2 regions of the Pantoea sp. SGAir0418 genome follow, and region 1 is predicted to be linked to the other one. Evidence: riboswitches for the same ligand, from Rfam matches in the RefSeq annotation. Region 1 holds a riboswitch; the other holds the start of a gene.
The links. Region 1 has a riboswitch for thiamine pyrophosphate ahead of C1N84_RS20175 (LuxE/PaaK family acyltransferase). Riboswitches for the same ligand answer to the same signal wherever they lie in the genome.
Positions count from the first base shown of each region.

Region 1 (16,129 bases):
GCGGTCTCTATCCCGGCATCCGCTATCTGGCCGAGCAGCAGTTATTCCACGGCCACCTGCTGAGCTTTAACGGCGGCGCGGTGCCGCGCATCTGGGCCGGCTGTTTTGGCAGTATCGATATCAAAATTATCGTCAGCGGTCGCTCGGCGCATTCCGGCGATCCGCTGCAGGGCATTAACGCTATTGAGGCCGCACTTCCGCTGATGAATGCGCTGTATCAGCTGAAAGGCGAAGTAGAACAGCGGGTCTCAGCGATGCCCGCGCCGCCGCACTATCAGGGCCAGCCGCTCACCGCTTTACTCACGCTGGCTGCGACGCACGGTGGCAGTAAAGGCTCCACCATTCCGGAACGTTTTGAGCTGCTGGTGAATCGTCGCTATGCGCCGGAAGAGCCGTTTGCCGCAGTGTGGCAGGAGCTGACGCAGTGCGTGGATAAGGCGATGCAGGGCAGCGCCGCCAGCGACGTCACGCTGCAGCTGATTGGCCACCTGGCGCCGGTCGCCGATCCCACTGGGCCGCACTGGCCGCGCTGGCAGGCGGCGCTCAGCCAGGGCTTCGGCTTCCCGCCAGCAGAATTCAAAGCCTGGGGATCCGCCACCAGCTCGGATATGGGCTGGGTACAGCAGGCCGGCATTCAGGAAATTCTGCTGGGCGGACTTGCCCGTCCCGATAACCGCATTCATGCCGCCGATGAATACACCACGATGGCAGATGTTATTGCACTTTCGCAGTCGATTCTGGCGTATCTCGCCAATGATTTTCAGCCAACCCAGGGTAATTAATAAACCAACGAGGAACAGAAGATGTGCGCCATGAAAGGGTTAAACCGCAGACAGTTTATCGCCAGTTCAACCGCCCTGACTGGAGCGGCGCTGCTGCCCTGGTCATTCAGTGCCTCGGCTGCCGCCGTTGCCAGCGCGACCCCGGGCGGCACGCCGCGTAAAGGTGGCGTATTGCGCATCAGCGTTGACCAGGCGGTCAGCGTACTCAATCCACACCAGGTGCGGGTTAATCCGGAATATCTGGTGGCAGAGCTGTTGTATAGCGGCTTAACCCGCCTGACGCAGGCGATGAAAGCGGAAGCCGACCTGGCGCAGTCCTGGCAACCGAACGACGACTTAACCCAGTGGACTTTTACCCTGCGGCCTGATTTACGTTTCAGCGACGGCTCGCCGCTCACCGCAGCGGATGTGGTCGCCAGCCTGCAGGCGCTGCTGGATCCGAAAAACGCCTCACCGGCGCTGCACAACATCGGCCCGATTAAAGCGGTGAGTGCCAAAGACAGCAACACCGTGCTGATTGAAACCGAGGCGCCTTACGCCGATCTGCCGGTGATGCTGGCTTATCCGGATGCCAAAATCATCCCGGCACACATCGCGCAGGGGCAATACGACAAGCTGAGCAGCGCCTCGCTGGGGACCGGGCCGTTCCAGCTGGTGTCTTACGATCCGGAACGCAAAATCGTGGTGAAACGCAACCCACACTATTACGACGCCACGCGGCCGTATCTGGATGGCGTGGAAGTGGTGGTATATCCCGACGCTATCGCTGAAAGCTCCGCGCTGATTGCCGGCGATACCGATCTGATGCTGAGTGCGCAGTCGAGCGAGTTCGCCCGCTTAGCCAAATCGGCGGGCGTGCTGCCGCTGCGCGTGGCGTCCGGCCAGTTTCTTAACGTCAACATGGGCTGCGATCAAAAGCCGTTTAATGATGTGCGCGTCCGCCAGGCGCTGGCGTTATGCGTCGATCGTCAGGCATCGGTGGATTTTGTCGCAGACGGTCTGGGATCGCCGGGTAACGACACGCCGATCAACGCCGCTTATCCCTATTACGCGCAGCTGACGCAAAAAGCGCTGGATTACAGCAAAGCCAAAGCGCTGCTGGCGGAGGCCGGTTATCCCAATGGGCTCGATTTAACGCTTGTCGCCTCAGACAAACCGTCAACCCGCACCCAGCTGGGGATTGCCCTGCGGGAGATGGCGAAACCGGGCGGTTTCCGTATCAACGTGCAGACCATGGCGCACAGTACCTATCTCGATCAGGTGTGGAAGAAGGGCAATTTCTACGTCGGCTTTTACAACATGCAGCCGACGCCAGATGCGGTGTTTTCTCTGCTCTATACCTCAACAGCGGCGTGGAATGAAACGCGCTGGAACAATGCGGCTTTCGACGGTGCGGTGATGGCGGCGCGCGAAACCAATGACGAAACGCTGCGCACCCAGCTGTACGGCAAAGCGCAGCAGCTGATGCACGACGAGGTGCCCTCGTTAATCCCGACCTTCTTTGATTTGCTGGCTGCCTGTCGTGAGCACGTGGCGGGCTATCATCTGCATCCGCGCGGTGCGGTGTTCCGCCTCGATCATGTCTGGCTGACCGCTAACGCGCCAAAGCGCAGCCTGTAAGGAGCGACCGTGACAGCAAGTTACCTGCTTAAACGCCTGCTGCTGATGATTTACACGCTGCTGGTGGTGTCGCTGCTGGTGTTTGGCATCACTCAGCTGCTGCCCGCCGATGCCGCGGTTACGCTGCTGGGACAAAACGCCACGCCGGAAGCGCTGGCGGCGGTGCGGGCGCGGCTTGGGCTGGATGCGCCCGCCTGGCTGCAATACTGGCACTGGCTGACGCAGGCGCTGCAGGGCAACTTTGGCGTGTCGATGCGTAATGGCCTGGCGGTCGGGCCAACGCTGCTGACCGCGCTGTCGCGCTCGCTGCTGCTGGCGCTGTGCGCCCTGTTACTGATGCTGGTGATCGCCATTCCGCTCGGCATCTGGGCGGCCGTGCGGCGCGGTAAGACTGCCGATGTGCTGGTCAGCGTGATCTCGTACATGGGCATCTCGTTTCCGGAATTCGTCACCGCCACGCTGGTGCTGCTGCTGTTTGCCGATGTCTGGCAGATTCTGCCCGCCACCGGCTACGTGCCGCTCAGCGAAAATTTTATCAGCGGTATTCAGCACCTGATTCTGCCGTCGATCACCGTTGCGCTGATTCTGGTGGCACACGTTTCGCGCATGGTGCGCTCGGAAATGGTTGACGTGCTGCACACCGACTACGTTCGCGCCGCGTGGCTGAAAGGCCTGTCGCGCCGGCGCATCCTGTGGCGCCATGCACTGCGCAATGGCCTGTTGCCCACCATCACCATTGTGGCGCTCGACGTCGGCTATCTGCTGGGCGGGATTGTGGTGGTGGAGGAGATTTTTGCCATTCCCGGTATTGGCCGGGAGCTGATTGTCGCGGTGCAGGCACGCGATTTGCCCACCATTCAGGCCGGCGTGATGATCCTCGCGGCAACCTATGCCGTGGTAAATTTCCTTGCGGATTTGGCCTACGTCATGCTCGATAAGCGGATTTCCTATGCCTGAAATACTGAAACGATTACTGCGCTCGCCGCAGGGTGCGGCGGGTGTGCTGATTCTGCTGCTGGCGCTGCTGATGGTGGCGGGCGGCGCGCACGTGGCACCGTTCGATCCGGAAGCGATCTCCATCCTGACGCGTTACCGCCCGCCCGGCGCGGAGCACTGGTTCGGCACCGATCAGCTGGGGCGTGACATTTTCAGCCGGGTGCTGGTCGGCGCGCGATCCACCATTTTGCTGTCGCTGCTGGCGACCGCGCTGGCGATGGTTATTGGCTCGGTGCTGGGCACCGCCAGCGCCTACCTTGGTGGCAAAGTGGATGAATTCCTGATGCGCACCATGGATGCGGTGATGGCGATTCCCAGCCTGCTGTTTGCGCTGCTGATTGTCAGCACCCTGGGGCAGAGCAGCATGAACGCCGTGCTGGCCATCACCATCGCCTTCGTGCCGGGCATGGTGCGCATTGCGCGCAGCGTGGCGCTGGCGGCGCGTCAGCAGGACTACATTAGCGCCGCCATCGCGCGCGGCGAAGCCGGTTACTACATCATTCTGCGCGAAATGCTGCCGAACATTCTCGCGCCCATCATCGTGGAAGCCACCATTCGCGTGGCGTTTGCCATCATGCTGTTTGCCACGCTGAGCTTTCTCGGCCTCGGCGCGCAGCCGCCCGAGCCGGAGTGGGGGCTGATGGTGTCCGAAGCGCGCAGCTATTTCTTTAAAGCACCGTGGATGATGATGATCCCCGGTCTGGCTATCGCGCTGGTGGCGATTGGCTTCAACCTGCTGGGCGATGGCCTGCGTGATGTGTTAAACCCAGGGAGCCACAAATGAAGAGTCCGCACAACCCGGTGCTGTCGGTGGACAATTACAGCCTCGATTATGCGTTAGCGCGCGGCCATTCGCTGCCGGTACTGCGCGATATCACCCTGCAGGTGATGCCGGGCGAAGTGCTGGGGCTGGTAGGAGAGTCCGGCTCCGGCAAGACCACCCTCGGCTGGGCGATCATGCGCTGGCTGGCCAGTAACGCACGCGAGCAGGCGGGTGATATCCGGCTGAACGGCGAAAGCCTGCTGCAGCTGCCAGCGCACCAACTGATGGCGCTGCGCGGTAAAAAGCTTGGCATGATTTTTCAGGATCCCAGCGCGTCGCTGAACCCGACGCTGACGCTGGGTGAACAGGTCACCGAAGTGCTGCGCCGTCATCGTGGGCTGTCAGCGCGCGAAGCGCAGCAGCTGGGGGAATCGCTGCTGCGCGATGTCGAGCTGAAGCACCCGGCACGCATGATGCAGCGCTATCCGCATCAGGTTTCCGGCGGTGAGAAGCAGCGCATCCTGATCGCTACCGCCTTCGCCTGCCAGCCGGACTGCCTGATTTTTGATGAGCCGACCACAGCGCTGGACGTCATCAGCTCGGCGCAAATCCTCGATCTCTACGAGCGACTGCGCGTCGAGACCGGCGTCGCATCGCTGTATATCTCACACGATCTGGCGCTGGTGGCGAAAGTGGCCGACCGGGTATGCGTGCTGGAGCAAGGCCGTATCGTCGAGCAGGCCGCTACGCGCACGCTGTTCAGCGCACCCGCGCATGCGTATACGCGCAAACTGATTGCCGCGGTGCCGGATCCGCAGCATCGGCTGGTCGCGGATGCGGCTGGCAGTCAGCCGCTGCTCAGCCTGCAGGCGCTGACGATTGATTATGGCCAGCACGGATTGCTCGATCGGCTGCTGAAACGGGAGGCGAACACGACGCGGGCCGCCAATGCGGTTTCGCTGACGGTGCATCAGGGCGAAATTCTCGGCGTGGTCGGCGAGTCCGGTTCGGGTAAATCTTCACTCGGCAAGGCGATAACCGGCCTGGTGCCGTTCAGTGGCAGCATCGACTTCTGCGGCGCGACGTTATATGGCCGCGCGCAGATGGACCCGGCGTATCGCCGCCGCGTGCAGATGATTTTTCAGCATCCGGATGCGTCACTCAATCCGCGCATGACCGTCGGCGAAATTATCGCGCGTCCGCTGCGGCTGTATGGACTGCCACCGGGAGAAAGCGAGGCGCAGGCGGTGGCGCGTCTGCTGCAGGAAGTGCGGCTGCCTGCGGAATTTGCCAGCCGCTATCCGCACGCGCTGTCGGGTGGGCAAAAACAGCGCGTGGCGATTGCGCGCGCCTTCGCTAACCCGCCGGACCTGGTGATTTGCGATGAAATCACGGCGGCGCTGGATGTGTCGGTGCAGGCCACCATCATCGAGCTGCTGCTGGAGCTGCGCCGTCGCTACGGCACGGCGTATCTGTTCATCACCCACGATCTCAATCTCATCCGCCAGATCGCTCATCGCGTGGCGGTGATGTATCGCGGTGATGTGGTGGAAGTGCTGCCCGGCGAGAATATGCGGGCGCAGGCACAGCATCCTTACACCCGTGCACTGCTTGATGCCGTGCACATCCCTGATCTGACCCAATCCGTGGCATAACGAGAAGCGCATGAACCCTGAAGAATTAATTCATCACATCGATCGTGAATACTGCCTCGCTTTCCTGGCAAAAATGGTGCAGCACAAAAGTTACAGTGCCACCGAGGGCGAACGCGAATTAGCCCGATATATGGCAGAACAGATGGCGCAGCTGGGGCTGGAGACGGAACTGCAGCCGGTGGCCGGCGATCGGCTGAACGCTATTGGGCGGCTGGCCGGCAGCGGAGGCGGCCACAGCCTGCTGTTCAACGGTCATCTTGATACTAACCCGGTCACCGAAGGCTGGACCGTCGATCCCTGGGCGGGAAAAATCGACGAGCAGTTTATTTACGGCATCGGCGTTTCTAACATGAAAGCGGGCGATGCCGCCTATTTCTGCGCGCTAAAGACGTTGATTGATGCCGGCGTGAAGCTCAGGGGCGACGTGATCCTTACTTATGTGGTCGGCGAGTTACAGGGCGGCATCGGTACGCTGGCGGCGATTGAGCAGGGCGTACGCGCCGACTATTTCATCAATGCCGAACCCACGGATTTACAGGCACTGACCATGCATGCCGGCTCGCTGATGTTCACCATTGAACTGACCGGCGATACGCGCCATCTGTCAAAGCGTGAGGAGGCGGTTGATGCGATTGCGGCGGCGGTCGAACTGATTCCGCAGGTCAATAACATCACTTTCAGCGGAGCGAAAAGTGCAGAACACCGCAAAATTAACCGTGGCCATATTGGCACCGTACACGGTGCGCTGGGGCGTGATTTGCAGGAGTGGCGGCCGCCGCAGGTCGCGGATTTTGTCCGCCTGAAAGGCTCCGCCCGCTTTGCGCCGGGGCAAACAGTGGACGGTGTGCTGGCCGATCTGCAGGCCCTGCTGGATGCACTGTGCCAGCGCTATCCGGGTCTGCAGGCGCAGCTGTTCGATGACGGCCTGCGCGATAAACCCACCATGCTGCCGTTTGAGGTGTCGCCGGAATCGCCAATCGTTAAAGCGGTCAATCGCGGCTGGCAGACCGTGCGCGGCACGCCGCAGCCCACCGGGGTGATCACGCCGCCCGCCTTCTACGGTACCGATGCGGCGCACCTGTATCAGCATGCGGGCATGGAGGGCATCGTGTGCGGGCCCGGCGGCAAGTACAACACCATGCCGGACGAGCGCGTCGAGATCAGTGAGTTTCTCGATATGGTGCGCATCTATTTGCTGGCCATCCTCGACATCTGCCAGCCGGTTGAACCGGCGTCATGATCGCCGACGCGCTCTCACGGCTGCGCAGCGCCATGCGCGCCGCCGACATCGAGGTGATGCTGATCGATCATGGCGAACTGCTGGCATGGTTAACCGGTTATACCGTGTCGGAAACGCGTTATCGCGCCTGTCTGGTGCCGTTGCAGGACGAACCGTGGATGGTGCTGCGCCAGCTGGATGCCGCGCCGTGCCGCGCGCAGTCACCGCAGCTGGCGATTGACGCGTATCGTGATGAAGACGATCCGTGGCTGGCGGTGGCGCAAAGCCTGACGCGGCGCGGCTATCAGCGGGCGCGACTGGGGGCTGATTATGCATCCTACGGCATGACGGTACACAGCTGGCAGCAGCTGGCGCGCCATCTGCCTGGGGTGCGCTGGTGTGATGTCAGCGATCTCAGCGACCGGCTGCGCAGCGTCAAATTTCAGGCTGAAATCGCCAGCTTACGCCAGGCCGCCGGCATTGCCGATGCCACGCTGGCCCAGCTGAGTGCGCAGGTGCAGGGCGGCTGGCGTGTGCGTGATGTCGCCGCGCTGGCGGCGGCACAATTTCTGCGGCTCGGTGCTGACAGCGGTGAAACCGGACCGATTGTTATCGCCAGCGGCGACAGCGGATTTTTGCATGCCAGCGGCCATGAGCAGCATCTGCAACCGGGCGATGTACTGCACGTTGAGCTGATCCCTAAAGTGCGGCACTACAGCGCGCGCCTGATGCGTCCGCTGATTGTCGGTGAAATCTCTGCGGCGCGCGCGGCGCTGGCACAACAGCTGATCGCCATTCAGGATCGCCAGCTACGGGCGATGAAGCCGGGCGTTGCGGCCTGTACGGTGGATGCCGTCGCGCGTGAGGCGGTGCTCAGCGCCGGGCTGCGTGAGGATTACAGCAACATCACCGGTTATGCGCTGGGTCTGTATACGCGCACTCCGCGTCCGAGCGATTTCAGCTGCTGTTTTCATCCTCAGGCGCCGTGGTTACTGGAGGAAAACATGGTGTTTCACATGTATATTTCAGCGCAGGGCCTCGCCTTCAGTGAAACCGTGCGCGTCACGGCACAGGGCGCAGAGCGACTCACCACGCTGCCGCGCCAGCCTTTTACGCTGCCGGCTAACAATTAACAGGATGATGTACAGTGCAGGACGTTGAATTAATCGATTTGGCTGCCACCTTGCCGGGCCTGATGTTTGATCTGAAATACGCCACCGCCGATAACATCGCCGGGTATGCCATTTATCGCGACGCGCAGGCGCTGCTGCATCCGGATGCCGCCGCCGCGCTGCGCCGCAGCAGTGACATCGCCCGGCTGGCGGGGTTCCGCCTGCTGGTGCTGGACGCGTATCGTCCGCAGCAGGCGCAGTGGCACTTGTGGGATGCCTGTCCCGACGCTGATTATGTAGTGCCACCGGCGCGGGGCTCGAATCACAGCCGTGGCGTGGCGATCGATGTGACGCTGGTGGATGAGGCGGGCAACATTCTGGAGATGGGGACCGGGTTTGACGACATGTCTGCTGAGTCGCACCCGTTCCATCCCAACGTGCCGCAGCAGGCGCAGCGCCATCGCCTGTTGCTGAACGCCATCATGCTCGGCGGCGGTTTTGTCGGGATGCCCACTGAATGGTGGCACTTTGAACTGCCGGATGCGCAAAACTATCCGCTGCTCAGCGATCGCTTTGCCTGCGTCAGCCGGGCTGATCGCGCTCCTGTGAGTGATATTGCGCGTTAATAATCGCGTTGCTGAAGCGGGGGGTTCTGCGCCTTCCCGCCTTGACACGCCCTCCGTTCCGACCCCAGAATGCAGCTTGTTCCAAGGGGTGCCCTGTTAGAGGGCTGAGATTCTACCCGCGCGGCTGTCACGGCCGGCAACGTAGTGACCCTCTGAACCTGATCCGGCTAATACCGGCGTAGGGATGTGGAACCGGGGTCACTGCACGCCCTCATTCCCTCTTTGCGCCTTTCTGCGAATCCTGCGCATTTCTCAGGCCCTGGCTGGCCGTTATGCCGCAGTCCAAAGAGGGCACCTTCATGACCGAAGCGTCAATCATTGCCGCGCTGCTGGCGTTTATGCAGCGCGAAGAAACCACGGAAGCGGATTTCAACCAGCTGGCGCTGCAGCTGTTCGCGTGGCAATTCGAACACAATCTCCCTTACGCCCGTTTCGCCCGCCAGCGCGGCCGCACGCCGCTGACGGTAAAACAGTGGCGGCAGATTCCGGCGGTGCCGATTACCGCGTTTAAAGATCTGACGCTGAGCTGCCGTCCGGTGGCGGAGATTCCCCACATCTTTATGACCAGCGGCACCACGGGGACCGGCCGGGGGCACAGCTATCACCCAACGCTGGCGGTTTACGATCGCTCGATGCTGATCAATTTTCGCCAGCGCTTTATGGCCGGATATCCGCGCCTGCCGATGGCGATCCTGTTTCCACACAGCAGCGAGCTGCCCAACTCTTCGCTGGCCCATTATTTGACGCTGGCGATGCAAGAATGTGGCACGCCAGACAGCGAAGTGATGGTGGATGCGCAGGGGCTGAAACTGCCGCGTCTGATCGCCGCGCTGGAGCAGGCGCAGGCCAGCGGCCAACCCTATGCCCTGCTGGGTGCCAGCTACAGTTTTGTCCACCTGCTGGACGAACTGGCGCGTCAGCAGCGGCGTTTCAGGCTGCCGCCGGGCAGCCGCATCCTCGACACCGGGGGTTTTAAGGGCCAGTCGCGTGAAGTGGCGGCGGAAGCGTTTTATAGCGCGCTGCAGCAGACGCTCGGCGTGCCGCGTTCGCACTGCATCAATATGTACGGCATGACTGAACTCAGCACGCAGTTTTACGATGCCGGCAATGAAATCTGCCCGCCGGTGAAATCCGGACCGCACTGGATTCGCACGCGCGTGGTCAATCCGCTGACCGGTGCAGACGTGCCGGAAGGTGAGACAGGCGTACTGGTGCATCACGATCTCGCCCATTTCAATTCTGTTTCCGCCATTCTGACCGAAGATGCCGGCGTGATGGTGCCCGGCGGGTTTCAGCTGCTGGGCCGCGTCGCGGGCGCCGATGCCAAAGGCTGCTCGCTGGCGATGGAATCGTTTCTCGCTGCCGCGCAGGCGCGGGCATGAAAGTGTATGCCGGCCATCTGCCGGGCATCCGCCACAGCGAGGTGGCGTGGCACAGCCTGCACTTTGGCCAGCAGGGCAGCACGCTGGAAGTGTGCGTGCCGGTGCTGTCCGAGGCGCAGATTGCCACGCTGGCGGCCAGCGTACGCGATAACGCGCGCCGCTACCTGCACACCCTGAGCGTAGCGCGCATCACCGCGTTGATTGATGAAGCCATCGCGCGCCTGCTTGACCGTTCGCACCCGTTGCGCCAGCAGGCGGAGCGGTTGCTGCCGCTGGTTACCGGCTATGACGCCGGGATGCTGCGGCTCGGTTTAACCGGCTATCTCAAAACCTTCCGTGAACCGCAGCTGCGGCGTTTTCTGGCGGAGGATTTCGGCAACGTGCAGATGCTGGACGATTTTCAGCCGCGACCAAAAGGCGGCTTTGCCCGCGCGTTTGGTCCGCAGCTGTTGCTGCAGGTCTGGGCCGGCAATGTGCCGGGTTTGCCACTGTGGAGCCTGATTGCCGGCCTGCTGGTAAAGGCGGGAAGCGTGGGCAAAGTGGCGAGCGCTGAGCCGCTGATGGCGGGCTGGTTCGCCCAGCTGCTGGCGGAGATCGATCCGCAGCTGGGCGACTGTCTCGCCGTCGTATGGTGGCAGGGCGGTGATGAACGCACTGAGCAGCAGTGGTTCCGCCAGGCAGATGTAGTGATGGCTTATGGCGGAGAAGCCGCGCTGACGGCGATGCAGCGGCGTCTGCCGCCAGCCACGCGCTTTCTGCCGCATGGCCACAAAATCAGCTTTGGCATGGTGGCGCGCTCGGCGCTGGACGTGCGGCGCGGTCCGGCGCTGGCGCGTCAGGTGGCTTACGATGTGATGCGCTATGACCAGGCCGGCTGTTACTCGCCGCAGGCGCTGTTTATTGAGCGCGGCGGCCGGGTGTCGCCGCAGGAGTTTGCTGCTTACCTCGCCCATGAACTTGCCGCGCTGGCACAGCGCTATCCGCGCGCGACGCTGACGCTGGATGAAAGTCAGGCTGTGGCCGCGTGGCGCAACGCGGAGGAAATGCGTGCGCTGAGCGGTGACTGCACGCTGTACGGCGATGAGCACGATGCCTGGGCGGTGGTGTACGTCGACAAGCCGGAACCGCTACAACCGGGCGCGCTCGGACGTACGCTGAAGGTGATTGCCGTGGATACGCTGGAGGAGACGGTAAGCTGGGTGGCCGCGCAGCGCGCGTATCTGCAAAGCGTTGGCCTCGCGGCCGCGCCCGAGACGCTGTTTCGGCTGGCGGCGCAGCTCGGGGCGGCGGGCGTCACGCGCATCACGGCGCTGGGTAACATGACTTCACCGGAGGCGGGCTGGCATCACGATGGCCGTTTTAGCCTGCTGGATCTGGTCACCCTGTGCGAAATCGAACAGGCGGCGGAAACCGCCGCTGAACACTATGCGCCCTATCTTGACTGAGCGGGCGTGGAGAAACGCAATGAAATTCAGCAATCACACCGTGCTGGTGACCGGCGCCAGTCGCGGTATTGGCGCCGCCATTGCCCAGGCCTTTGCCGCCGAAGGCGCGTTTGTCGTGGTCAACTATTTACGTAATCACGACGCCGCTGCGCAGGTGGTGGCGGCCTGTGAAGCACAGGGCGGGGGGGCACTGGCGATTGCCGCCGATGTGACCTGTGCCGCACAGGTAGCCGATATGATGCAGCAGATCGAGGCCGCTACCGGGCGACTGGATGTGGTGGTGAACAATGCCTTCGCACCTTATCGCTTCGATCCCGACCAGCGCCAGCGCTTCTGGGAAACGTCCTGGTCTGCTTACCAGACGCAGTTTGATGGCGCAGTGAACGCCTGCTACAACGTGTGTCAGGCGGCCTTGCCGCTGATGCGCCGCCGCGCGCGCGGCAGTATCATCAATCTGGTGAGTGATTTGATCGCCCGGCCAGCGGTGGCTTATCACGACTATATCACCGCAAAAGCCGCGCTGACGGGCTTTAGCCGGACGCTGGCGGCCGAACTGGGGGCGCTGGGCATTCGGGTGAACTGCGTGGCGCCGGGACTGGTGTATCCCACCGATGCCAGTCAGCATACGCCAGAAGCGGTCCGCCACGCGCTGACGGCGCAAACGCCGCTCGGACGACTGGCGCGCGCCGCGGATGTCGCCGGGCCAGTGCTGTTTCTGGCATCAGCATGGAGCGAATTTGTCACCGGCCAGACGCTGTATGTCGATGGCGGTTTGGTGATGCAGGACCATTAAGCCAGGCCGCCAGTCGCCGCACTGGCGACCTGCCACCGCCCTCCCGGTACCTCTATCCGTTATTCCGCCATGCCCACCGTCATGCAGCTATCTGCGCACTGCAGGCAAATTTCCGCACAGGTCTGACAGTGTGGATGCTGGTGCTTCTGGCACTCCCAACCAGCCAGCTGACAGGCCATCGACGTGATGGTACAGAGCTGCTCGCTCAGTTCACTCTGGGCAGCCAGCAGTTGGGCGGTTACGCGACACAGCGCCGCGCACTGCTGATTGAGCGTAATGCAGGGACTCATCTCACTGGCATCAGCATCCATCAGACAGGCGGCAGCACAGTGGTCGCAGGCGGTCGCGCAGCGATAGCACAGCGCAATACAGTCATTGAGGTCAGCGTTCATGCGTTTCCCTTAGCGTCAGGTTAATAGCGACGCAATAGTGAGCGTGAATGGAGAATTTAGCTAAAAGCGGGGTGATATCAAGCGGATAGCGGGTAATTAATCCATGTAAGGTGCATTGCGTATGCAATAATTCCTTAAATATTGTGGAGTTAGCCAATTGTAAGCTTGTGTATATATATCAGCCCGGGTAATTAACGCAGATTAAATAAAAGTGTACAACTCTGCGTGGCTTGTACAAATATAGGGTGCCTGAAGCTGATAGTTAAATAATCAATGATTTAATTTTAGGATAAATAAACTGAAAAGCGGTCGCCTGATAAGCGAAGCGGTAAATAACGCAGGATCGCTGAAGATTTGATCGATTAATTGTTTTCGGATGGGAAAATTACTCTCCTGACAAGATTAGACGTGCGTTTAAGCGAAGCGTAAACGCGATGTCAGGAGAGCACAGTGCAAAAAGTTATCGAGGTTAAATCAATACAAAGATGGGGAGTGGTTATTTACGACGACTGATCTTTCCTCCCTTCCTGCCGGCTTCAATGGCGCGCTGTGGGTCATTTTTGAAGTTACCACCACTGACCTGACCGCCTTTGCGGCCTGCTTCAGCCGCGCGCTCCTTATCGGCGGCGAAGTTGCCTGAACCCCCACGACGTTGCGTCACTTTTTCTTCCTCTTCAGGTTTCTTCTTTGGATCCTTCATTTTTTCCTCTCTGTTCATACCCGCATGAAGCAAAAATAAATGTAGCGATGTTTTTACCATAATCAAGCCAGGAATAATCTTAACTTTTAATTTACAGCACGTTGGTTGTTTAACGATGAGTCAATTCGGCTGATTTATTCCGGCAAATCATCTGGGGGGGGAATTGTTAACATTTTACTTTCATAAAGGGAAGCGTTCTTTTAGCGGCGCTAGTGTGAATTGATGACGTTGTGACAATTAACCGCTGTCGCATTTCTTAAAAACCTTTCTTGCACAGCCCGGCTTGCTTGCTACGTTTAATTAAGTTGTTCGCCTGGACTTAATTAGCGCTTCGCTTATTTTTCAGATAACCAGCCTGAAAGCGATGAGGTCAAAGCGTGCTGCCCGATCAGGGATCCGTCTCTGACGCCGTTGAGGTAGATCGCCCGTGTCATTCACTTTGGAGCAAACCATGACGAAGGAATCTGTATATCTGGACTGGCTGCGCGATGCGCATGCTATGGAGAAACATGCGGAGAGCCTGCTTAAGGCGGCTGCATCACGTCTGACGGATCATCCCGCGTTGCAGGCGCGTATTGAGCAGTATCTTGAGCAGAGCCGTGACCAGCAGCAGCAGGTGAAAACGCTGCTGCGCCAGTATGACAGCAGCTGGTCGGTGCTGAAGGAGTCGTTAGGCCGGATGTCGGTGGTCGGTCAGGCCGCCAGCGACATGCTGCAGGATGAAGAGGGCATCCGTGTGGCCGTCAGCAGCTACGTGTTCTGTAACTATAAAATCGCCACCTACTCGACGTTGCTGGTGGCCGCAGAGCAGGCGGAAGAGGGGGAGGATGTCAGGATCGTGCGGCGCATCCTGCAGCAGGAAAGCCAGATGGCCAGCTGGCTGCTGCAACTGCTGCCACAGGCGGCAGAAGAAGCCATTGTGCTGCGCACTGAACCTGAGCTTTCCGGCACGGATTAAGTCATCCTACGGCGCGCCCTAGAGATCAATCACCAGTTCCGCCGACTTGCTGCGCGAGCAGCACAAGGCGATGTACTGCTCCGGGGCGCTTTTTTCGCTGTCAGACTGCACGGTATCGCGGTGATCGATCTCTCCGGCGGTGACCCGCGTCAGGCAGGCGCCGCACATGCCCATCTCGCAGGAGAGCGGAACGTCGACGCCATGCTCCAGCAGCACCGTGGCAATGGTTTTGTCAGGTGGAATGGTACATTGCTGCCCACTGCGTGCCAGCGTCACGGTAAAGCCCTCTTCCGCGCCAGCCGTGCGGGCGACAGGTTTGAACGCTTCAGCGTGAATATTGGCGCTATCCCAGCCGCGCGCCAGCGCCTGCTGCTGCATGTGCGTCATAAACCCTTCCGGCCCGCACAGGTACAGATGCGTGTCGGCGGCAGCATCAAGCAGTTCCGCCGGTGGATAATCACGGGCGCTGCGGCCTTCGCTGCTGTACCAGATTTCACAAAATCCATGCTGAAAACGCTGCGCCAGTTCGGCGGCAAAAGCTTCATCACCGCGCTGGCGGACAAAGTAATGCAGCACAAAAGGCACGGCGGCGGCCTCCAGCGCCAGCGCCATGGCGTATAGCGGCGTAATGCCAATTCCTGCCGCCAGCAAAATGACTTTAGCGGCCGGTTGCAGAGGAAACAGGTTGCGCGGTGGCGAAATCGCAATCGTCTGGCCGGGGCGCAGCGTGTCGTGCACGTAGCGCGAGCCCCCGCGTGATTGCCCGTCGCGGGCAATACAGATTTGATAGCCGCGCGCGTCATCGCAGCGTCCGGTCAGTGAGTACTGACGTATCAGACCATCACGCAGGTGGACATCAATGTGCGCACCCGGTTGCCAGTCCGGCAGCGGCTGGCCATTTTCCGCCACCAGCGTGACGCTGAGATTGTGACGGCCCTGACGATACAGGCCATCCACCACCACATTCAGCAGATCACTCATCGTTGCCTCCTTACACCAGGAAAAATTCGCCGAAGCCCATGCGCTTCAGGCCGCGACGATAAGCAATGGAGCTGCGATCGGCAGGAATATGCGCTTCCAGAGCCAGGTCGAGCGGCAAACGCTCCGGCTGCTGGGTTTCCACCATCAGGCAATCTTCCTCGAACACGCGCTGATTGAAGGCGTGCACCTCTTCGACCGGGATGTGCAGGTCAAAATTACGCGCGATGGGCGCAAACATGCGCGTTTTGCGCGCTGATACCGGCGACGCGGCATTCATAATCACCAGGCGCGATTCGCCGGGGAAATGAATGGTCAGCGTGGCGGTAAACGGCAGATGCATCTCGAAATGACGCAGCCAGCTAAATCCTTCCGGCGCCTGCTGCGGACTGTCAGCGGCAAAGTTACTCACTGAGCTCCAGTAATCCACGGCAAAGCCGGTCTCGGTTTCGACCGGGTTATAGGCAGGTACTACCTGGTTGTTGGGATCGGCGAAGGTTTCCGTGTGCACCCAGGCGAAGTGCGCCACATCCAGAAAACCCTCCACCTGGCGTCCGGCAAAGCCGTTGACGTCAAAACCGGGGCAGTTGATCTGTTGAAAACCGGCATCATCCCAGTGCGGCATGGTGGGCAGCGGCGCGGGCTGGTCAGCATCCGGCGCGAGGCACACCCAAATCAGACCAAAGCGCTCTTCCACCGCGTAACTGA
Region 1 is NZ_CP027912.1:249,275-265,403, reverse strand. It holds gene C1N84_RS20215 (M20 family metallopeptidase) at 1-782, shown strand, start outside; gene C1N84_RS20210 (ABC transporter substrate-binding protein) at 804-2,402, shown strand; gene C1N84_RS20205 (ABC transporter permease) at 2,412-3,359, shown strand; gene C1N84_RS20200 (ABC transporter permease) at 3,352-4,182, shown strand; gene C1N84_RS20195 (dipeptide ABC transporter ATP-binding protein) at 4,179-5,816, shown strand; gene C1N84_RS20190 (M20 family metallopeptidase) at 5,827-7,056, shown strand; gene C1N84_RS20185 (M24 family metallopeptidase) at 7,053-8,168, shown strand; gene ddpX (D-alanyl-D-alanine dipeptidase) at 8,183-8,773, shown strand; TPP riboswitch at 8,848-8,977, shown strand; gene C1N84_RS20175 (LuxE/PaaK family acyltransferase) at 9,046-10,155, shown strand; gene C1N84_RS20170 (acyl-CoA reductase) at 10,152-11,600, shown strand; gene C1N84_RS20165 (SDR family oxidoreductase) at 11,620-12,393, shown strand; gene C1N84_RS20160 (four-helix bundle copper-binding protein) at 12,453-12,785, opposite strand; gene C1N84_RS20155 (con-10 family general stress protein) at 13,282-13,446, opposite strand; gene C1N84_RS20150 (DUF892 family protein) at 13,937-14,443, shown strand; gene C1N84_RS20145 (PDR/VanB family oxidoreductase) at 14,462-15,424, opposite strand; gene hpxD (molybdenum cofactor-independent xanthine hydroxylase subunit HpxD) at 15,435-16,129, opposite strand, start outside.

Region 2 (16,129 bases), 200 kb from region 1:
AGTATAAATCCGGTGAATTTGTCCTGGAGCAGAAGAATCCGGACTATTGGGGCAAGTCTGCCGGGCCGGACGAAATAAAATGGACCTGGAGCAGTGAGCCGTCAGTCATGAATATGGCGCTGCAATCCGGTCAGGTCGATATTATTAACCCGGTGCCACCGCAATTTGCCGGCATGTTAAAAAATAATCCCGGCGTGCAGTTAAAACAGTCGCCGGGCGCGGCGGTATTCTGGATCGATCTCAATACACAGAGTAAAGCCCTCAGCGATGTCAGAGTCCGCCAGGCGCTGAACTTCGCGACCGACCAGCAGGCGCTGGTAAAAGCGGTGATGTTTGGTTATGCGCAGCCGGCCAATTCCCCGCTGGCGCCGGTCGATGCCAACTACGACAAAGCGTTGCATGACTATCCGTACGATGTGCAGAAAGCCAAAGACCTGCTTAAGGCAGCGGGCTATGCCGACGGCTTCGCCATGTCGATTGCTGTGCAGGCACCCGACGCACGCACCGCGCAGGTTCTGCAGGGTATGTGGAGCAAAATTGGCGTCAAGCTCAGCGTGCGCCAGATGGAGAGCGGCGTATGGGCCAAAGCGGCGTTTGCCGATGCCAAAGAGAAAGCCGCGCAGGGTACGGACGCGGTGCTGGCGTCCTGGTCTTCGGGGCTGTACGGCTCGGATCTGCAGTTGCGTCCGCTGTATCACAGCAGCAGCTTTGCGCCCGGCGGGGCCAACCTCGGCTTCTTCAGCGACAAACGTACCGATGAGCTAATCGATAGCGCCGCCTCCACGCTCGATGATGCCCAGCGCAAAGCACTCTATTTCCAGGCACAGCAGCGGATCAGCGGACTCGCCCCGCAGGTGCTGCTCTACTATCAGGACGACCTGTATGCGACGCGCAAAAATATCAGTGGCGTGACAATGCAACCGGGCGGCCAGATTGTGGTCCGTGATGCCGTGAAGAAATAGTGCTGATGGCTGATTGATATGAAAGCGTATGTCGCAAAAAAGGTGCTCTCGCTGCCGTTGATTATCTTCGGTGTGTCGATCATCGTGTTTATCGCCATCCGCGCGCTGCCGGGCGATCCGGCACGCCTGATGGCCGGCCCGGAAGCGCCGCAGGAAGCGGTGGACAGTATGCGCGTGCGCCTCGGGCTGGATCAGCCTTTGCCGCTGCAATACGTCAGGTTTGCCGGTGAAGCGCTGCATGGCAATCTCGGGCTGTCGCTGCAGTCGCAGCGGCCAGTGATGACCGAAATCAGCGAACGCCTGCCGTACACGCTGTCGCTGGCGGCGCTGGCGTACCTGCTGGCAATTGCCATCGGCGTGCCGGCGGGCATGACCGGGGCCATTTACCGGCAGCGCATTCCCGATCAGATCGTCATGGTACTGACCATTGCCGGTGCCTCGATTGCGAACTTCTGGCTGGCGTTGCTGGCGATGAACTACTTTGCGGTACAGCTCGGCTGGCTGCCGCTACTCGGCGCTGATTCGTGGCGCAACTATGTGATGCCGACCGTGACGCTGGCGATTCTCCCGATGGCGATGATTGCGCGGATGACGCGCTCCAGCATGCTGGATGTGCTCAGTCAGGATTACATCCGTACCGCCAGGGCCAAAGGGTTATCGTCGGCCAGCGTTAACTGGAAACACGCGCTGCGCAATGCGCTGATACCGATTGTTACCATCGTCGCGCTGAATTTTGGCAGCCTGATCGGAGGTGCAGTGGTCACTGAGTCGGTGTTTAACTGGCCGGGTATTGGCCGCCTGCTGGTGGATTCGGTGAAATACCGCGATTATCCGGTGATTCAGGGCGTAACGTTAGTGGCGGTAACCGGCGTGGTATTGATGAATCTGGTGGGTGAGATAGTGATTGGCCTGCTTAACCCGAAAATAAGGTTCGACTGATGAACAGTTTCGACACCTCTCTCCAGCCGCCGCCAGCGCGCCGCCGCCAGATCGTGAGGTTTTTGCTTGGCAACCCTTCCATCACGACCGGAGGCGGGCTGGTGCTGCTGGTGGTGCTGGCTGCCCTTTTCGCACCGCTGATCACTCACTGGGACCCCATCGAGCAGGATCTGTTGAACACGTTGCAGGCGCCTTCCGCTGCCCACTGGTTCGGCACCGATGATTACGGCCGCGATATATTTGCCCGCGTCATTTATGGCGCACGCATCACGCTGTTTGAAATGAGTCTCAGCGTGGCCATCTCGATGGCGATCGGCATTCCTCTGGGCATCATCTCGGGGCTGGCCGGACGCAAAATTGATGCGCTGATCATGTGGCTGATGGATATTATTTTCGCCTTCCCCGGCATCGTACTGGCGATTCTGATTGTCAGCGTGCTTGGCGAGGGGCTGACAAACATGCTGATCGCCATTTCGTTGTTCTCGATCCCGGTGTATGCACGTCTGAGTCGCAACCTGACGCTGGGACTGAAAAACATGGAGTATATCGAAGCGGCGCATATGCTTGGCGTGCGATACCCGCGCATTATCACGCACTATATTCTGCGCAACGCCATTGGCCCGCTGATTGTGCAGTCGACGCTAACGGCTGGTGCGGTGGTGCTTTCTGCCGCCAGTCTGTCGTTTCTCGGGCTCGGCGTGCAGCCGCCGATGCCGGAGTGGGGCACCATGATGAGCGATGGCCGCAACTTTCTCGGGCTAAATATTTACGTCTCCCTATTTCCCGGACTGGCGATTTTGATTACCGTGCTCGGTTTTAATGTGCTGGGCGACGGCCTGCGCGATGTAATGGATAAACGTTTATGACTCATCCGCACTCAACCGTGATCTGCCTCGATTTGGGCGGCTCCTTTATTAAGCTTGGCATGATGGATGCACAGGATCGGCTAACGCTGCTCGATCAGCAAAAAATCCCGGCGACGGACTGGCAGGCATTTTGCGCCAGAGTCAGCGAGATGATCGCCGGGCAGCATAACCATTTCAGCAGCCAGGCGGCTGTCGCCATCTCTACGGCGGGCATTGTGGCACCGCAAACCGGCGAAATGTTTGCCAGCAACATCCCGGCTTTTCACCGGCGTAATCTGGCGCGGGAACTGGGTGAGGTGCTGCAGCGGCCAGTGATCGCACACAATGACGCCGACTGCTTTGCCCTGGCCGAGGCGCTGGCCGGCAGCGGCAAAGGGCACAAAGTGGTGTTTGGCGCGATTCTCGGTTCCGGCGTGGGCGGTGGTCTGGTGGCGGACGGCCGCATTATCACCGGACAAAACGGCCTGACCGGCGAATGGGGCCACGGGCCGATTACCCTCACGGAAGTGACGCTGGCGCATCGTCGCGTGCGCGTGCCGCGCCAGGCGTGCCCGTGCGGCCAGACAGGGTGTCTGGACACCTACGGCGGCGCGCGCGGACTGGAAACGCTGCATCAGGTGCTGCACGCTGAAAGCGCCAGCAGCGTGGAAATCATTGCCCGCTGGCAGCAGGCAGAAGCGCGGGCGCAGCAGACGATAGAAGCCTGGCTGCAACTGGTGAGTGAGCCGCTCGCCTACACCATTAACATTACCGGCGCGTCGCGGGTGGCGGTAGGCGGCGGACTGGCTTCGGTCACCCCGCTGATTGCTGCGCTTAATGATGCGGTGCAGCGCTGTGTGTTGCGCAGCACAGCGCATGCGCTGGTGGTGCCGGGCGAGTTTGCCCACCAGGGCGGCATGGTGGGCGCGGCGCTGCTGGCGCGGCAGGCGCTCAGCGCGTCCTGAGCTTTTGCCCTTTCGCCCGTTGCAGGCGCTTTTCGGTTACCGTGTTGCGCTCAAGACTTCGTTGAACCCGATTCAACCTTAAATGCGCTAAGCTTGACGCGCTAAAACCCGCAGCAAAGAGGCTGTTGAACAGACACTGTCGCCAGCCTCTTTGCTGTTTTTTCACCTGCGGTACGGAAAAAAACATGTCATCAGTACAACCTCAACTCTCTCAGCTCCCGGACGAGGCCTCGCTGCCGCGTCACAGCGTGCCAAAAGCGCTGTTCGCGCTGGGCACCGGCGGATTTGCCATCGGCACCGGTGAATTTGTCATCATGGGCCTGCTGCCCGATGCGGCGAAAGGCCTGAACGTCACGATTCCTGAGGCCGGCCATCTCATCAGCATTTATGCCCTCGGCGTAGTGATTGGCGCGCCGCTGCTGGCTATTCTCGGAGCGCGGGCTTCACGGCGTAATTTCCTGATGACGCTGATGGGCCTGTTTGCGCTGGGTAATCTGCTGAGCGCTGTCGTGCCGGGCTACCCTGCGATGCTGGTAGCCCGCTTTCTGGCGGGCTTTCCGCACGGCACCTTCTTTGGCGTTGCGGCGCTGGTGGCGGCAGGACTGGTGGAGCGCGCGCGACGCGCGCAGGCGGTGTCGATGGTGCTGCTGGGATTAACCATCGCCAACCTGATTGGCGTACCTGCCGTTACCGCCATCGGCCAGTGGTTTGGCTGGCGTGATGCGTTTGCCATCGTCGGCGGACTGGCGCTGCTGACGCTGTTACTGGTGTGGCTTTGGGTGCCCAATGTGGCCGGTGACAAGCAGGCCAGTCCACTGCGCGAGCTCTCGGCGCTGACGCGCAAGCAGGTTTTGCTGACGCTGGCGATTGGCGCGATTGGCAGCGGCGGCATGTTCTCGGTATTCAGTTACGTTAAACCCACCATGATGGAACTGGCCCACCTGCCGGAGAATCTGGTACCGGCGATACTGGCGCTGTTTGGTCTTGGCATGATTATCGGCAACCTTGTCGGGGGACGTCTGGCCGATCGCGGGCTGGAGAAAACCATCCGCATTGTGCTGGTGTGGTCGCTGCTGGTATTGAGCGCGTTTGTCTTTGCCGCGCATTATGCGCTGGCGGGCGCGCTTAACGTGATGCTGGTCGGTACCATGGTGGCGCTGGGAAGCGTGCTACAAATCCGCCTGATGGACGTGGCCGGTGATGCACAAACCCTGGCGGCCGCGCTTAATCACTCGGCGTTCAACATTGCCAACGCGCTGGGGGCGTGGCTCGGCGGCATCACCATTTCCGCCGGGCTGGGCTGGCAGTCCACCGGCTGGGTTGGGGCCATTCTGTCCGTGCTGGGGCTGCTGATTCATGCCGTTGCGGTGCGCGATGCGCGCCGTAATCCGGCGCTGGTCATAAAATAATTTTTACCGCGCGGGAATAAACGCCGCGCTGGTTCGTCTTATGCCCACGTTTCCTTACTGAGTTGGCTAAGATGAACTTTAAACCTACGGTCAGACATCTGCCGTTGTTACTGCTGGTGGTCATTATTCCCGGATTACTGCTGGTGCTGTTTCTTGCTGCAGGCGGTTGGCTGACGCCGCAGCGCCTCAGTGCGCAAAGTCTGGTGCAGTCGCTGCAGCAAAACAGCGGTGTGCATCCGGGATACCGGCGCAATCATGCCAAGGGCGTGTGCGTTACCGGCGATTTTACCTCCAGCGGCAACGCGGCGTTTCTGTCACGCGCCAGCGTTTTCCAGCCGGGTACGGTGCCGGTGATTGGCCGCTTTGCCATTGCCGGCGGTAATCCGCACGCGCCGGATTATGGCGTGCCGGTGCGCAGCCTGGCGCTGGAATTTCAGCTGGCGCACGGCGAGCAGTGGCGTACCGGCATGAACGCGCTGCCGTTTTTCCCGGTCAGTACGCCGCAGGCTTTTTACGATCAGCAGCAGGCCAGCCGACCGCTGCCGCAGACCGGCAAGCCTGATGCGCAAAAGCTGATGGCGTTTACCGTTGCCCATCCCGAAGTTAAACCGTTCTTTGCCTGGGTAAAAACCCACATACTGGCCGCCAGCTGGGCACAGGAGCAGTACAACAGCCTGAATGCCTTCCGCTTTACCAATGCGCAGGGGGAAACGCGCTTTGTGCGCTGGAGTCTGGTGCCGCGTACGCCATGGCAGCCGATTAGCGCCGCTCAGCAGCAGCCGGATTATCTGCAGAGCGACCTGCACGACCGCCTGGCGACCGCACCGCTGAAGTGGGATCTGGTGATCAGCGTGGCTCACCCCGGCGATGCGGTGAACGATGCCAGCAAGGTGTGGCCAGCCGATCGGCAGCAGGTTGTCGCCGGTACGCTGACGCTGCGCGACAGCAGCCCGCAACAGGGCGGCAGCTGCAATGACATCAATTACGATCCGCTGATTCTGCCGCAGGGCATCAGCGGCTCGGACGATCCGCTGCTCAACGCGCGCTCTGCCGCTTACGCAAAATCTTTCAATCTGCGCACGGCTGAACAGGCGCACCAGCAGGAGAAAAAATCATGAGTCACCAGACAACCCTGTTTCATCCGCTGCTGCGCATCGTACACTGGTTGATGGCGCTGGCCGTGCTGACCATGCTATTTATCGGTGTGGCGATGGTGGCGGATATCTCGGCTGCCCATTCACTGCTGCTGGCGATACACAAACCACTCGGCGTGGCGATCGCGTTGCTGGTGGTCGTGCGTATCGGGCTGCGGCGTTACTATGGTGTGCCCGCCATGCCCGCGTCGGTGCCGGGCTGGCAGCAAACGGTGGCTCATTTGACCCATCTGGCGCTCTATTTACTGATGCTGGCGCAACCGCTGGTAGGCTGGGCGATGCTGTCGGCAGGCGGGTTTCCGGTGACGATTGGCGAAGGTCTGGTGCTGCCGCCGCTGCTGCCGGTTAGCGTGGAAAGTTATGCCGTGCTGCGCCCGTTACACTCGCTGCTGGCGTTTAGTCTGTTCGCGCTGATCCTGGCCCATCTGGCCGCCGCGCTGCTGCATGGTCTGATTTTACGGGATGGCGTGCTGAGTAGCATGACCGGCCTGCGCCGGGTGCGAGAGCAAAAATAATGTCTGCATTGAGCGATGACGAAATCCGCGCATTACTGCCGCATTTGCAGCGTTTTGCGCTGGGGCTGACGCGTGAGCGCATGGCCGCTGAGGATCTGGTACAAAACACGCTGGTCAAAGCACTGGACGCGGCGCGCGATGACACGCGCAGTCTGCGTGCCTGGCTGTTTTCCATTCTCTGGCATCAGTTCATTGATGGCGAACGCCGCCGCAAGCGCTGGCAGGCGATTATGACGCTGTTCAGCCGCGCCGAGCCCTTTGCCGAGTCGGCTGAGCATCATGCCATCGCCGATGAGATGCTGGCGCTGTTCGCCCGTCTGCCGGCTGACAGTCGCGCATTGCTGCTCCTGGTTAACGTTGAAGGCATGCGTTATCAGGAAGCGGCTGACACGCTGGACATTCCGCTGGGCACCGTGATGTCACGGTTGTCGCGGGCGCGAAAACAGTTGCAGCACATGACCGAAGGCCTGCCGGCCCCGGTGACGTTGAGGAGATTAAAATGAATATCCCGCCCAATGAGAACCAGCTGCACGCCTGGCTGGATGGTGAACTGGATAGCGCCAGCCATCAGGCCGTCAGCGACTGGCTGGCGCAGCATCCTGACGTCGCCGCCCAGGTTGAGGGCTGGCGTCAGGACAAGCTGCGCTTGCAACAAAGCCTGCAACGCAACATGGCGCGAAACGCCTTTACGCCACTGCAGCCAGCACAGCTGCGCCAGCGGCGTGCGCGACAGCGTTATCAGCGGCTGGCGCTGGCCTGCTCGCTGGTGCTGGCGTTGGGGATCGGCAGTCTGTCCGGCTGGCAGATGACTGAACGCTTACAGAATCATCCGTTACCGATGGAGGATGCGGTACAGGCTTACCGGTTATTCGGCGATGGCGCGCAGCAGGCGACGATGGACATAAGCACCCATCAGACGACACAGCTGGCCAGCTGGCTGGGCCGCTATTTTATCAACGGTACGCTGCCGCCCAATCTGGAGCGCTTTGGCTATCAGCTCATCGGCGCGCGCCTGATGGCGAATGAGCATGGCGCCTCGGCGCTGGTGCTGTATCAGACCGCCAGCGGCACGCGCGTTGGCTGGTACATCCGCCCGCAGACCGTGCGGCTGGAAAAGGGGTCGCGCCAGGCGGACAACCTGGTGGCGCAATACTGGAGCGATCGCCACTATAACTATGCGCTGGTGAGCCCGATGAGCGGCGAAGCCGCACCGGCGCTGCGTGCTGCGATAGGCAGCGAAGTGGGCTGATTCATTTGCCTGCCAGCTTGGCCTGCAGGAACGTCATAAATACCCGATTGATCTCGCTGCGCTGGCGATGCTGCGGATAAAGCGCATTCAGGTGCAGCGAGGCCGGATGCCAGTCATCCAGCACCGTTACCAGCTCACCACGCGCCAGCGCCGGAGCCACGATAAACTCCGGCAGCAGGATCAGCCCCAACCCGGCGACGGCCGCATCACGCAGCATTTCTCCGTTATTGCTGACCATCGGTCCCTGGACCGCCAGCACTTTACGCGTGTCGCCCTGAAACAGCTCCCAGCCGGTCTGGCTTTCACGCCCATAGCGCAGACAGAGATGGTGCAGCAGATCCTCCGGCTCACGCGGTGCGCCGGCGCCCTGCAGGTAGGCCGGGCTGGCGCAGATCACGCGGCGGAATTCCCCCAGCCGTTTGGCGATCAGGCTGGAGTCCGGCAGCGTGCCAATGCGGATCGCCATATCAAAACCTTCACCCACCATATCCACATGCCGATCGGCCAGTTCCACCTGGAACTGGATACCGGGATGCTGGCTCAGGAATTCGGCGATATAAGGGGAAAGATGGCTGATGCCGAACGACATCGGCACGCTGAGACGAAAACTGCCGCGCAGCACCTGACGACGACCAGACACCGCCAGTTCGGCTTCCTGCACATCATCCAGAATGCGCTGCGCATGCTGGGCAAACAGCTGGCCGTTGTCGGTAACGGAAAGTTTGCGCGTATTGCGATTCAGCAAACGCGCCCCGAGCGACTCTTCCAGCGCGGCGATGCGCCGGCTGACGTACTGCTTGGAGAGCATCAGCTGTTCAGCCGCAGCGGTAAAGTTGCCCGCTTTGATTACGGCGACGTAAATCCGGAGATCTTCAATCTGCATATTGTCCACTTATCTGTGACAGTCATTGTCATCCAGGCGCATTGTTGGGCAAATCAGTTTACGTATACTGGTCAGCAACGGGAAGGGCCTTCGCCCTCCAGCTAAAAATTTAAGGAGCAGACCATGATTGAACAACGACTGTCCGAACAACGTGGCTTAGGCGATCACGGCTGGCTGCATTCACGCCATACTTTTTCGTTTGCCAGCTACTGGGACCCACAACAGACCGGTTTCTCCGATCTGCTGGTGATTAACGATGATCAGGTAGCACCGGGTCGCGGTTTCGGTGCGCATCCGCACAACAACATGGAGATTATTTCCTACGTGCTGGAAGGCGCGCTGGAGCATAAAGATTCCATGGGTACCGGTTCGGTTATCGTGCCCGGTGACGTGCAGCTGATGAGCGCCGGCAGCGGCGTGACGCACAGCGAGTTTAACCATTCGAAACAGGATAATGTGCACTTCCTGCAGATCTGGATTGTGCCGGCAGAACGCGGTACCGAGCCAGGTTACCAGCAGGTGTCAGTGGCAGAAGCCGACAAACGCGGTCAGCTGCGCCTGATTGTTTCGCCACAAGGCGACAACGGCTCGCTGCGCGTACGTCAGGATATGCGTATTTACGCGGGACTGTTTGACGGTGCCGAGCAGCAGACGCTGGAACTGGCTAACGATCGCTATGCTTATATTCACGTGGCGCGCGGCAGCATTGAAGTGAATGGCGTAAGCTTTAAAGCCGGCGACGGCGCGCGCGTACGCAATGAGACGGCGCTGCAGTTCGCTAACGGTAACAATGCTGAAGTGCTGGTGTTTGATTTACGACCAGTAGAAGTTAATCATCCGCAGCGTTAATTCATTGCGCGGTAAGTCATCGAGGCATGGCGTGAACCTTCACGCCATGCCTTTTTATTTGGCTTAAGGTACGAATAATAACCAGCACCTGGCAGGTCCGGCATAAAATAGGAATTTTTACCTTCCACAAAAATGCAAAGCCCCTTAAATTTGCCTCCAGGATAAGCACGCTACGCCAGGTATTTGGCGGCTAAACAACAAACAAAGTTAACACTATTACATTCCATTAGAATTAATGGTAATGAGGATTTTGATGGTTTTAAAACGCAGCTTTAATATCGCAGTGGTATTGGTTCTAGCCTTTTCTGTAACGGCTTGTGGCATGTCTCATCGTGGCCGCAACACCGCCATTGGCGCTGGTGTAGGTGCTGTAGGCGGCGCCGTTCTGACCGGCGGCAGCACCTTCGGTACCCTCGGCGGCGCGGCTATCGGTGGCCTGATTGGTCACGAAGTCAGCCGTTAATTTCACCGTTACTCAGGATTTCGCCAGCAGGAATGCTGGCGAAATTTTAAACCATTTCATTTTTAAATTCTTATTCGTCCACTCTTCTTTTTTATCCATCGCCTGATAGCATCGTGGTTTATTTTGCTGCAATGATAAACACACCTAATCGCGATGCGAGATGTAAAACCTCGCCATAAGTATCGGAATCATCAATCAGGCTTAATGATTTATTAAGTGGCGTCAGCATGCCAGGTGAAATTCGATCGCCAAATAACATCACTGCCCGCGCTGAATCATCCTGACGGGATATCCATGAAAGGCCCTGCGCTGATTCGCTCTGATGATGCAGAGCGGCTGCCCAGCGTCGGGTGAGGGGATAGTGATGTTTTTCTGTGTCGATAAGCTGCTTACGCGTGATACCTAACTTGCGCAATGCGATGCTGCTCAGGTCGATCAGCAGCATATCTTCATTAACTTTAAGACAGGAGTGAAGTTGATAATGTAATTTTTTCTTATCCAGTGTCTTAAGACCGGGTGCGAAAGGCACGTCATGAAATACTGTTTCCATTAATGCGCAGTCTCTGGTCGAACCGCCGTAAAGGGTCGGTATTGGCTGCCCATGTCTGGTTTTTATTGGACTGAAGCGGGCATTCCCTTTCACTCCAGGATTAAACTGGTTGGCGGCATAATGCGACAGATGGACCCGGTGCAGAATGCTTCCTGCTGAAAGCGTAATAAATGACAGCTGAAGTAAAGCGCCTGGCAATGGCGCACCTTCTTCGGCAGTAATAACAGGCAAAGTTGATAAATCATCAGGTTGCGCCGCAGTGCTGCGCTTATCCATGCGTTATTCCTTCCATTTCATCCAGAGCGGCGTCGATGACGCGTTGCGCTTCGGTTAGCAGTAGATCTTGTGGTCGTTTGCCCGCAAGGAAACTGTTATTAGACAGAAACCACAACGCAATAGCCCAACTGTCTTTGCGTCCGGCAAAAATCCTGAGTATTTGAGCCAGTGGTTTAACCGGGCGAAAGTGCGTGTCGCGATCCAGGCCATAATCGGGGAAATAATCTATCCCATTGTGATTGATGGCAAATATCTGGCCGCTTTTTTTCCATTTATTCGGCTGAGCGCTCGGATTTGTGGAACTCAACCCTGCCAGTTGCGCCACTTCTGCGGCGCTGAGCCAGTTTCCGCTCTCCAGCACGGCATTGCGCGCCTCTAGTAACATCGCCGCTTCTTTGAGTAAATGAGGCGAAGCTGGCACGCGCGGTAACATCGCACTGGCAAGTTGCTCCAGCGATTCCTGCCGCTGCCGCTGCTGAAAAATTGCAAACATGGATGAAGCGATTGCGGAAAGATTTTCTGACAGGTTGCGCAGCGTCAGCGCATCGCCTGGGTGGTCGAAAGTAATGGCAACAACGTGACTGGCATGTGATTTTGACAGCCGACCCTGAATCTCCTGCGGGGTACCTGTCAGTGCAGAAACTCCGGTGTGATCTTTATCGCTAACCATCAGTTAACTCCCGCAAGGTTATTTAGGTTATCTTATTTTAATGATATCCCGAATAACTTGCAATGGCATCAATGGTGCTGCTTTAAGTAAGCAAGAGGCGAGAGGTAAGAGGGAGCACACTATAGGAAACGGATTGTTAAAAGTGGGAAAAGCTAACAATCCGTTTGAGGTTAATCGATCTGTAGCTGATGAATCATCAGAGCGGCGCGTGCGGCTTCTTTGCCTTTTTTAATAAAATGTTCGGTATAAAACGCTTCAATCGCATCGACCGGCTGAAAATTGTGCGGAGTGAGTGATACCGAAAACACCGGAACATTGGTGGCGAGCTGCACATTCATCAGGCCATCGACGACGGCCTGAGCGACAAAGTCATGGCGATAGATGCCACCGTCGACCACCAGCGCGGCGCAGACAATCGCATCAAATTTGCCGGTTTCGGCCAGGCGTTTGGCCAGCAGCGGCATTTCAAACGCGCCGGGTACGTCATAGCTTTTTAATGTATTCTCGACGCCTTGTTCTGCCAGTTCCTGCTCAAATCCCACCAGCGCGTTGTTCACGATCGCCTGATGCCATCCTGCTTTAATAAAAGCCACACGAAACTTATTCATAATGCTTCCATGATTAGCTGAAAAATTTATAAGTGAATAATAAAAAAGTCTTTTTTATCATCTGCCCGCTATCCGTCTGGTATACCATATGTTGCAATTTTGATCCACAACGCGGGCAGCGCGGTTAACGTGCTGCTTGACGCCAGCCAGCGCCTGCAATACAAATAGACGCGTCGGGGGAGTCTCGCCAGAGAGACTGAGAGGCTAATAGCGCACTGCGCGGCTTAGCGACCCTTTGAACCTGACCCAGTTGATACTGGCGTAGGAAGACTGACGGCTCATGTGCAAAGCCGTCTGGCGCAAAGGCGAGCCCGATCGCTGGCGTCGATTCCCTTCACCTGTATCTGCGGGTCTCAGTTATCACTGAGAGGCCGATGTGAATTTCCCAGATTATTTACCGGAACGTTGTTCATGAGCCGCTGGAGCGTGCTCGGTAGCGGCGTGTCCGGGCTTTGTGTTGCCACGCTGCTGGCTGAGCGCGGAGAAACCGTCGAGGTCATTGACGATGAAGCGCGTCAGCCTGCCTCGTGGTTTGCTGGTGGCATGCTGGCGCCGTGGTGTGAAGCTGAAAGCGCGCCAGCCGACGTAATTACCCTCGGCCAGCATGCTGCGGCATGGTGGCAAACGCGCGTCAGTAGCGTGGTGCAGCAGGGCACGTTAGTGCTGGCACCGCCGCGTGATAACCCGGAGTTAAACCGCTTCGCGCGCATGACGACGGCGCATCAATGGGTTGATCCTGCGTCGCTTGAACCGGCGCTGGAAAACCGGTTTGCGCGCGGACTGTTTTTCCCGCGCGAGGCACATCTCGATCCGCGCCGCGCGCTGTCTGAGCTGCGTGACAAACTGCTGCAGCGTGGCGTCCGCTTTGATGCGCGCCAGCCCTCGGGCCGGATCATTGACTGTCGCGGTATCCATGCCAGAGCGCAACTCTCCGGCCTGCGCGCGGTGCGCGGGGAAATGCTGATCCTGCAGAGTCATGAGGTGTCATTTTCCCGGCCGATTCGTCTGCTCCATCCGCGTTTTCCCTGTTATCTGGTGCCGCGTCGCGACGGCCACTTCATGCTCGGCGCCACCATGATCGAAAGCGACGATGCCAGCGCTATCAGCGCGCGCGCCATAATGGAACTGCTCAGCGCGGCCTACACCCTGCACCCGGCGCTGGCGGAAGCGCGCGTCATCGAAAGCGGCAGCGGTCTGCGTCCGGCATGGCCGGCTAATCTGCCGGAAATCCACTATCACAACGGTATTTTTTATCTTAACGGCATGTATCGTCACGGTTTTCTGCTGGCACCAATGATGGCAGAACAGCTGATGCAGCGCCTGTCCGGGGAGGTTAGCCATGAATATTCAGCTTAACGGCCGCACCATCAGCACTGAGGCCACCAGCCTCAGCGAATTGCTGATCGAACAGCAAATCGATGCGGTCTGTGTTGCCACCGCCTGCAATGGCGATTTTGTGCCGAAAAGTCAGTATGCCAGCCTGCAGTTGCAGGAAGGCTGGCAGCTGGAAGTCCTGTCACCGATGCAGGGAGGCTGAGCGATGTTTTACGATTTTACACCGCAGTCACGCTTGCTGCTCGGCACCGCAGGCTACCCTTCACCGGCGATTTTGCAGCAGGCGATCGCCGCATCCGGCAGTGAAATTATCACTGTCAGCCTGCGCCGCGAAGGCACGGCGGGCGCGGCTTTTCGCGAGCTGCTGACGGGCCTGAATGTGCGCGTGCTGCCCAATACCGCTGGCTGCCACACGGTCAAAGAGGCCGTCACCACCGCGCACATGGCGCGCGAGTTGTTTAACACGCCGTGGATCAAGCTGGAAGTGATTGGTCATGCCGACACGCTGCAGCCCGATCCGTTCGCGCTGGTCGAAGCGGCACGCATTCTGTGCGCCGACGGCTTCCAGGTGTTTCCCTACACCACGGAGGATCTGATTGTCGGTGAAAAACTGCTGGCCGCCGGCTGTGAACTGCTGATGCCGTGGGGCGCGCCCATCGGCTCCGGCCAGGGACTGCGAAATATTGACGGGCTGCGGGCGATGCGAGCCTGGTTCAGCGATATTCCACTGATCATTGATGCCGGCATCGGCGCACCGTCACAGGCAGCGCAGGCTATGGAGATGGGCTTCGATGCCATCCTGCTCAATACCGCCGTGGCGAAAGCGGGCGATCCGGTGGCGATGGCGCGCGCGTTCAGCCAGGCGATCGCCGCCGGGCAGGGCGCGCGCGATGCCGGGCTGATGGAGAAGCGTGATATGGCCGTGGCCTCAACGCCGATCTTCGGCCTCGCTAACCTGAACTAAGGAGCGCGCAATGGAACGCTACCAACGCCAGATGATGCTGCCGGAAATTGGCGTCGTCGGGCAGCAGAAACTGGCTCGCGCCCGCGTGCTGGTAGCCGGTGCCGGTGGGCTGGCCGCCACGCTGCTGCCTCAGCTGACGGGCGCGGGCGTCGGTCAGCTGTGTCTGTACGATGATGATCAGGTCGCGCTGCATAACCTGCATCGCCAGACGCTGTTCACCCTGCAGGATGTGGGTCGCAGCAAAGCTGTGGCGGCGCAGCAGGCTTTGCAGCAGCGCAATCCTGAGGTGCAAATCGAAGCGGTGCCCGAGGCGCTGAGCGCCAGCAATATCGCGCAGGCGCTGACGGGGTGCGATCTGGTGATTGATGCCGCCGATAACTTCGCGGTGACTTACCAACTGTCTGATGCCTGTTTCCAGGCAGGCATACCGCTGATCAGCGCCTCGGTGCTGGGTCGTCAGGGCTATGCTGGCGGTTTTTGCGGCGGCGCGCCGAGCTATCGTGCGCTGTTTCCGCAGCTTCCTGCCTCCGCGGCTAACTGCAATACCGCTGGCGTGATGGGGCCAGCCGTGGCGGCGCTGGGGGCGATGCAGGCGCAGATGGCGCTCAGCGTACTGCTCGGGCTGCAACCCTCACCGCTCGGCTGCATGGTCAACTGTGACTTCGTCAGCTGGCACTTTCGTTCGTTCCGCTTTGATGCGGCACAGGAACCGGCCCAGCCCGGCGTGCCGTTTATTGATGCTCACCTGTTACAACCCGGAGACTGCATTGTGGAGCTGCGCAGCTGCGAAGAGGCGCCTGCCAGCGTGGCCGATCGGGTTGAGCGCGTATTGCCGCACGAACTGGACGCCTGGCAGCCACCGGCGGATCGCCGCATCGTACTGGTCTGCGCCAGCGGCATCCGGGCGGCGCAGGCGGCCAGCGCGCTGGCGCAGCGCGGCTTTAATCAGCTGGCGATTCTGGCGGCGCGCCGGCCATGACGCAGGACATCCGCTTTGACCAGGTGAGCTTTGCCTGGGGCGAAAAACAGCTATGCGATCGGCTCAATCTGCAACTGCGCGGCGGCAAAACCACGGTGCTGCTGGGCTGCAGCGGCATTGGTAAAAGCACGCTGCTGCGTCTGGTGGCCGGCTTAGTGCAGCCGCAGCAGGGCAGCCTGAGCGGTATTGCGCAGCACGTGGCATGGATGGGGCAGCAGGATCTGCTCTATCCGTGGCTGACGGTGCTGGAAAACGTGATGCTGACGGCGCGTCTGAGCGGTGCGAAGCCGGACCGCGTGCGGGCGCATCACTTGCTGGCACAGGTGGGACTGGAAGACGAGGCGCAAGCCGCGCCCTCACAGCTCTCGGGTGGCATGCGGCAGCGGGTGGCGCTGGCGCGCACGCTGTATGCGCAGCGCGAGCTGGTGCTGATGGATGAGCCATTCGCCACGCTGGATGTGATGACCAAACACCAGTTGCAAACGCTGACCGCGACGCTGCTGCGTGGCAAAAC
Region 2 is NZ_CP027912.1:452,824-468,952, forward strand. It holds gene C1N84_RS21175 (ABC transporter substrate-binding protein) at 1-962, shown strand, start outside; gene C1N84_RS21180 (ABC transporter permease) at 981-1,901, shown strand; gene C1N84_RS21185 (ABC transporter permease) at 1,901-2,767, shown strand; gene C1N84_RS21190 (ROK family protein) at 2,764-3,711, shown strand; gene C1N84_RS21195 (MFS transporter) at 3,897-5,120, shown strand; gene C1N84_RS21200 (catalase family peroxidase) at 5,192-6,238, shown strand; gene C1N84_RS21205 (cytochrome b) at 6,235-6,789, shown strand; gene C1N84_RS21210 (sigma-70 family RNA polymerase sigma factor) at 6,789-7,292, shown strand; gene C1N84_RS21215 (anti-sigma factor family protein) at 7,289-8,038, shown strand; gene C1N84_RS21220 (LysR family transcriptional regulator) at 8,040-8,921, opposite strand; gene C1N84_RS21225 (pirin family protein) at 9,045-9,770, shown strand; gene C1N84_RS21230 (glycine zipper 2TM domain-containing protein) at 10,024-10,233, shown strand; gene C1N84_RS21235 (RES family NAD+ phosphorylase) at 10,352-11,059, opposite strand; gene C1N84_RS21240 (hypothetical protein) at 11,052-11,729, opposite strand; gene C1N84_RS21245 (6,7-dimethyl-8-ribityllumazine synthase) at 11,900-12,337, opposite strand; TPP riboswitch at 12,503-12,622, shown strand; gene C1N84_RS21250 (FAD-dependent oxidoreductase) at 12,749-13,693, shown strand; gene thiS (sulfur carrier protein ThiS) at 13,677-13,874, shown strand; gene C1N84_RS21260 (thiazole synthase) at 13,878-14,636, shown strand; gene C1N84_RS21265 (HesA/MoeB/ThiF family protein) at 14,647-15,615, shown strand; gene C1N84_RS21270 (ABC transporter ATP-binding protein) at 15,612-16,129, shown strand, end outside.
Region 2: it holds a riboswitch for thiamine pyrophosphate, as region 1 does, so the genes downstream of both, C1N84_RS21250 (FAD-dependent oxidoreductase) here and C1N84_RS20175 (LuxE/PaaK family acyltransferase) in region 1, are expected to answer to the same signal.